Regions from separate parts of the Burkholderia sp. THE68 genome, predicted to be linked through region 2. Evidence: riboswitches for the same ligand, from Rfam matches in the RefSeq annotation. Region 2 holds a riboswitch; the other holds the start of a gene.
What was found. A riboswitch is a leader RNA that binds a small molecule or an ion and turns the genes downstream of it on or off. The one in region 2 is predicted to bind glycine.
Positions count from the first base shown of each region.

Region 1 (3,406 bases), on a different replicon from region 2:
GTATCGAAAACAGCCCGGGCAATATCACGCCCGCCGCCAGCCCGATATTGATGATGATCAGCTCCATAAGCCCACGCGCGTTCATCAGCGCGCCGATCGCCATTGCGTCGCCGGGCGGTTCGCCGTTCATGCGCGCGGCCGCCCAGCACGCGATGCCCTTGCCGCCGAACGATGCGAACAGAATGGCGACGGCGGCCACCATGATGGCCGGGTCCATGAGCATGTCGAGCCGCGTGTTGAGACCGGAGTAGGTGAAGAACATCGGCAATAGGAACACGACGACGAAAGGCTGCAGCATGTCGCGCAGCTTCTCGGTCAGCGGGCCGCGCGGCAGCGCGACGCCGAGCAGAAAGCCGCCGAACACCGCGTGAATGCCGATCGAGTCCATCGCGAACGCGCACAGCGAGAACAGCACCATCACGGCGGCGAGCACACTCGTGGGCAGCGGCGCGTCGGGATCGAGTCCGGCGGCGAGCCTGCGCAGCAGCTTGCCGCCGACGAAGATCATGAACAGCGCAAAGGCCGCGCCGCCGCCGATCGCCATATACGCGCCCGTCCACGAGCCGCCGAAGCTCGCCAGCACGATCGCGAGGATGCACCATGCGGCGGCGTCGTCGAAGGCGCCTGCGGTCAGCGCGAGCGTGCCGAGCGAGGTGCCGGCGAGTCCGCGCTCGTGAATGATGCGCGCGAGCATCGGAAACGCGGTGATCGCGATCGCCGCGCCTAAAAACAGCGACGCCTCGTAGAGCCGCACCTTTTCCGCGAAGAGGCCGGTGATCGTGAGCAGCCACGGCGTCAGCGCGAACGCGAGCACGAACGGCGCGAGGATGCCGGCGAGCGAAACGCTCATCGCGCTCCTCGCGCGTGCGCGGAAGTGATCCGCGCGAAATTCCGTGCCGACCAGAAACATATAGAGCCCGACGCCGAGCTGCGCGGCGACGTAGAGCATGCCCATCGTCGCCTTGGGGAAGAGCGCCTGTTGCCAGTGCGGCAGCAGCAGCCCGAAGAGCGAGGGCCCGAGCAGCACGCCCGCGATCATCTCGCCGACCACTTGCGGCTGGCCGACGCGTTGCGCGAGCCGGCCGACCAACTGGCTCGCGAACACAATGACAGCGGCCTGGGCGAAGAAGTAGACGGACAGTTGGGAAGTCGGCATCGTTGGTGCGGTGAAAGAACGGACGACGGCAGTCTGACGGCGAGCCCGGCGGTCTGTCAACGTCGAAGGGGCTTGCCACGCGCGTTTCGTATCGGTATTGTCGAGGGGTTCGACAACGCGCCACGGAAGAGCTCGTCCCCCGCGACGACGCCGACGGAGCAACCGCCCCGGAAACTCTCAGGCAAAAGGACCGTGCGCGCCGGAACATCTGGAGAGCGGCGCTTTCACGCGCCCACCGAAGGGGAGCCCCCGGCTATCGGCGCAAACGTCGACTGCTCGCGGGCGAAACTCTCAGGTACATGGACAGATGGGGCATCGGTGCCGGCTGCGGTATGTAGCCAAGGCCGGCGATGCTCAATAAATCTGGACCATGTCATGTCACGAATCGCCATCATCGGCGCCGGGATCACCGGCGTCACGACCGCTTACGCCCTCGCGCAGCGCGGTTTTCGCGTCACCGTTCTCGAACGCCATCGCTACGCGGCGATGGAAACGTCGTTCGCCAACGGCGGCCAGCTTTCCGCGAGCAACGCCGAAGTGTGGAACAGCCGCGCCACCGTGCTGAAGGGGCTGAAATGGATGTTCACGCGCGACGCGCCCCTTCTGATGAACCCGCGCCCCAGTTGGCACAAGTACAGCTGGATGGGCGAGTTTCTGCGGCATATACCGAACTACCGCGTCAATACGGCTGAGACCGTGCGCCTCGCGATCGCGGCGCGCGAGCATCTCTTTCGCATCGCGCGGGACGAGAACATCGACTTCGATCTCGAACGGCGCGGCATCCTGCATTTCTACGCGACGCGCAAGGAGTTCGACGCCGCCGCGAAGGTCAACGAGATTCTGAAGGGCGCGGGTCTCGACCGGTACGCCGTCACGCCCCAAGAGATCGAATCGATCGAGCCGACTCTGCGCGGTGCGTTTCATGGCGGCTTCTTCACGCCATCGGATTCGACGGGCGACATCCACAAGTTCACGCGCGGACTCGCGGATGCCTGCGCGCGACATGGCGTCGAGTTCCGTTACGACACATCGGTGACATCGATCGATGAGCAGGCGGGGCGTCTCACGCTGACCGTCGAACATGCGGGCGAGTCGCAGCCGCTCGGCTTCGACGGCATCGTGGTCTGCGCGGGCGTCGGCAGCCGGGCGTTTGCCGCGATGGCGGGCGATCATCTCAACGTCTATCCGGTCAAGGGCTATTCGATCACCGTCTGCCTCGACGACGCCCGCAGCCGCGATCATGCGCCGTGGGTCAGCCTGCTCGATGACCGCGCGAAGATCGTCACGAGCCGGCTCGGCGCGGACCGTTTTCGTGTGGCGGGAACGGCGGAGCTGAACGGTTTCAACCGCGATATCCGCGCGGATCGCATCGCGCCGCTGGTCGAATGGACGCGGCGTTATTTCCCCGACGTGTCGACGGCGCGCGTGATTCCGTGGAGCGGCCTGCGCCCGATGTTGCCGAGCATGCTGCCGAAGGTCGGGCAGGGCAAGCGTCCCGGCGTGTTCTACAACACGGGGCACGGGCATCTTGGCTGGACGCTTTCGGCGGCGACGGCCGAACTCGTCGCGGAAGCGGTGTTGCAGCGCTTGCCTCGCCAGCCGGTGCGTGAAGCGGCGCCGGGCGGCATCGAGCGCAGCGAAGCGCTGCTATAAGCCCTCGCGTGGCGCTCCGTGCAAGAGGCGCGTTTCGCCTCAGCCGAGCGCCACGACCGCGATTTCGACGAGCAGATCCGGCGACGCGAGTTGCGCCTGCACCGTCGCGCGTGTGGGCGCGCAGCCTTCGGGTACCCACGCGTCCCATACTTCGTTCATGCCGGCGAAATCGCGGCCGATGTCCGCGAGCCATACTTGCGCGGAGACGAGACGCGTCTTGTCGATGCCGGCCTTGTCGAGAAAGCCGTCGATCTTTTCGAGCACTTTAGCGGTTTGCAGCTTCACGTCCGGCGTGGGATCGGCCGATGTCTGGCCGCCGATGAATACGAGGCCCGCCGCTTTTACGACGCGGCTCATGCGTTGATTGGTGTCGATGCGAACGATATCGTTCATGTGTAGTTCTCCGAGTTAAAAAAATGCGCTAGGGAAGCGCCTGTTACCCGCTTGCTTTTTGTCGCCGGATCCCGTTTTCGTGTCGGTCTATTGGTGATGCCCCTGTGCGGGGCGGCAGTCACTTTCTTTGCTGCTGCAAAGAAAGTAACCAAAGAAAGCAGCCCGATACGCCCGCGGTCACACGCAATTTGGGTATCCTTCTCC
Region 1 covers NZ_AP022318.1:114,371-117,776, reverse strand. Annotated here, with positions in the region: gene BTHE68_RS26515 (cation:proton antiporter) at 1-1,156, opposite strand, end outside; glycine riboswitch at 1,278-1,351, shown strand; glycine riboswitch at 1,362-1,466, shown strand; gene BTHE68_RS26510 (D-amino acid dehydrogenase) at 1,532-2,809, shown strand; gene BTHE68_RS26505 (RidA family protein) at 2,849-3,202, opposite strand.
Region 1: it holds a riboswitch for glycine, as region 2 does, so the genes downstream of both, BTHE68_RS26510 (D-amino acid dehydrogenase) here and gcvT (glycine cleavage system aminomethyltransferase GcvT) in region 2, are expected to answer to the same signal.

Region 2 (3,406 bases):
GTATCCGGATCAACTGACTTTTATTCGGAGACAGGTCATTGAATCTACCGAAACCCGCGTCGCTGGATTGGCTAGATCAATTGATCGAGCTCGTGGTCACAGCGCAGAACAATGATTTGCTCGTGAAGCGGATCGAGCGAGACACCCGCGCGCTTTTAGAGAAGCGCGCGGAACGACCAGAGATGTGCTGGCTTCTTCTTGCTTTCACCGCATTCCTGCAAGGCGAACGAGACGAATGCATCAGATGCGCGGAGGCGGCCTGTGCGTTGGCGAATCACGAAACTATGATCTTGGGCAATGTTTCGTCGCTCTTCGGGAACATGGGTGATGCCCGACGGGCGGCATCTTATGCAGATCGGCTCGCAGCGGTGTCCTCTGGAAATCCGAGGTTCGCCATCCATGCCGCTCGAGTGTTGTGCGCAGCCCTGCATCTCGAAGCAGCCGCGCAGATCATGCACTCACGAGGCGTCCGGCACGCGCTCGATGAGCATGATTCGATTCTGGGAGAAGACGAATTTCTGCGAGATATAGATAACGCAGTGGACCTGTTCCAAACCGCCGGAGTCGACGCCGATCTACGCGTGGCGTTGCTGGAGTCGGCGGTTTTGGCTGTCCGCTCGAAAGGATGCGCAATCAGGCAAGTCATGCCCATCCTGTATCCTGAAGACGACACCATGAGGTATGAACTCTATGCGCAAGCACCTGCTCGCCGATGTGCCGAATTGAGCTTCGCGATTGCAGAAGCCCTCGTCGAGAAATTTGACGACGCTTACCCTGAGTTGATTACCTTCTCGTGCCGTCCGCTCACCTCATACAGGCCAGCGAATACCTTTGCGGAGAGCCTTGCGTGAGTATCGACGTGAGCGACCTGTTAAGCCTGGCGCAGAAACTATCAGAAGGGAAGAGTGAGTGTGAATGGAGAGCGGGCGCGTCGCGTGCGTATTACGCTGCTTACCATCGGGCGCTGGAAATTGCGGACCGCCATTTACCGTCGTGTCGAGACAAGGCCGGTGTTCATGTGCAGCTTGAGAGGCGGCTAGTCGATGCCGGAAAGAAAGGCGGCGAACTCGCGTACATGCTGCGTGAATTGAAGAAAGTAAGAACGCAAGCCGATTATCGACTGGCCATCGCGTTCGAGCAGCCTGACGCATCTGATTTTGTTGCGACATGTCAACTTTTCTTGCCCATGGCGGACTTGCTCGACGCGCATCTGGAGCGCACGGAAACGGCTACATCTTGACCGCTTAGCCCGGGTCAGTCAGGAGCCAGCCGCCACCAGCGGCCCCCCGTCCATCGGACCCGCCCGAATCCGTTTGACAACCCCAATTCGGTCGCGTAAATTCTGCCGCACGCGTCGGGAGAGCGCGTGGTTTTCGTATGCATCGAGAACCGCGCCGCCGAAGGGGCACACCCGCAAACTCTCAGGCAAAAGGACCGACGGCGTCGAGGAACGAAGTTCCTCGCACTCTGGAGAGCGGCAGCGGTTTCATCGAAAACGATGAGCAGGCTGCCCACCGAAGGGGCGCGCGATGAACCGCGGCACGACCGTGCACGGTTCGCGCAATCTCTCAGGTACCGAGGACAGAGGGGTCACGCATCGCAATCGCTCAGCGGCATGAGCCTTGCGCGCTGCTTCCGGCAGCACGAAAGGTCCATCTGCAAAGCGAAATGTGCGCTGCGTGGCCTTTTTTGTCTGGCGAACCGAGGCCCCGATGACTTCTCTTCAACACACGCCCCTGCACGCTGCACACCTCGCGCTCAATGCGCGCATGGTCGATTTCGGCGGCTGGGACATGCCCGTCAACTACGGTTCGCAGATCGACGAGCATCGCGCCGTACGCACCGACGCCGGCATGTTCGACGTGTCGCACATGCGCGTCGTCGATTTCGAGGGCGAAGCCGTCCGCGATTTCTTCAGGTACGCGATCGCCAATAACGTCGACAAACTCACGACGCCCGGCAAGGCGCTCTATTCGTGTCTGCTCGACGGCAACGGCGGCGTGATCGACGACCTGATCGTCTACTACTTCTCCGAAACGCGCTTTCGCGTCGTCGTGAATGCGGGGACGGCGGAGAAGGACATCGCCTGGTTCGGGCAGCTGAACGCCGAAGGCGAATTCAATCTTTCCATCACGCCGCGCCGCGATCTCGCGATCATCGCCGTGCAAGGCCCGAATGCGCGCGAAAAGGCCTGGCAAGTGCTGCCGGATACGCGCGCTCAAACTCAGGACATCAAGCCGTTCAACGCCGTCGTGTTTCCATCGACGCAATACGGCGAGCTGATGCTCGCGCGCACCGGCTACACCGGCGAGGACGGTTTCGAGATCGTCGCCCCGGCGACGCATGTCGAAGCGCTGTGGAACGCGCTTGCCGCCGCCGGCGTGAAGCCGGCCGGTCTCGGCGCGCGCGACACGCTGCGTCTCGAAGCCGGCATGAATCTGTACGGCCAGGACATGGACGAGAAGGTTTCACCGCTCGACGCCGGGCTTGCGTGGACCGTCGATCTGAAAACGGAGCGCGATTTCGTCGGCCGCAGCGCGCTGGAGGCGCACGGTTCGAAGGCGAACTTCGTCGGGCTCGTGCTGATCAAGGAAAACGGCAAGGCGGGCGGCGTGCTGCGCGCACATCAGAAAGTCGTCACGCAACACGGCGACGGCGAAATCACGAGCGGCACCTTTTCGCCGTCGATGCAGGAGTCGATCGCGTTCGCGCGCGTGCCGACGGCCGTTGCCGCCGGGGACACGGTGCAGGTCGTCATCCGCGACAAGCAACTGCCCGCGCGCGTGGTAAAACTTCCGTTCGTGCGCAACGGCAAGGTTTTGGTCGACCTCTCCTGACGCCGTCGCGCTCGTTTTCTCCGATCAAGAACCTCACGAAAGAACCACGCAAGGAGCATTCAATGAGCATCCCGGCCGATCTGAAATACACCGAATCGCACGAATGGGTCCGCACCGAATCCGATGGCACGCTGACCATCGGCATCACCGATCACGCGCAGGAAGCGCTCGGTGACATCGTGTTCGTCGAACTGCCCGCGGTGGGCAAGACCGTCGCGGCGGGCGATGCCATCGCCGTGATCGAATCGGTGAAGGCCGCATCCGACATTTACGCGCCGGTCTCGGGCGAGATCGTCGCCGCCAACGACTCGCTCAGCGCGACGCCCGACCAGGTGAACGGCGCGCCGTACGAAAGCTGGCTCTTCAAGATCAAGCCGGCCGGCGACGCCGGTCTCGACAAGCTGCTCGACGCCGAAGGCTACGGCAAGTCGATCGGCGAATAACCCATCTCAATGACGATGGCGGCTCGGGCAACGAGCCGCATCGCAGGAATTCACATGAAGCTCGAACACCCGGATCGCCTGATGAACCGCACCTCCCTGTCACTCGCCGCGCTCGAATGCCACGAC
Region 2 covers NZ_AP022315.1:2,691,377-2,694,782, reverse strand. Annotated here, with positions in the region: gene BTHE68_RS12820 (hypothetical protein) at 39-851, shown strand; gene BTHE68_RS12815 (hypothetical protein) at 848-1,240, shown strand; glycine riboswitch at 1,346-1,447, shown strand; glycine riboswitch at 1,458-1,595, shown strand; gene gcvT (glycine cleavage system aminomethyltransferase GcvT) at 1,713-2,837, shown strand; gene gcvH (glycine cleavage system protein GcvH) at 2,900-3,280, shown strand; gene gcvP (aminomethyl-transferring glycine dehydrogenase) at 3,335-3,406, shown strand, end outside.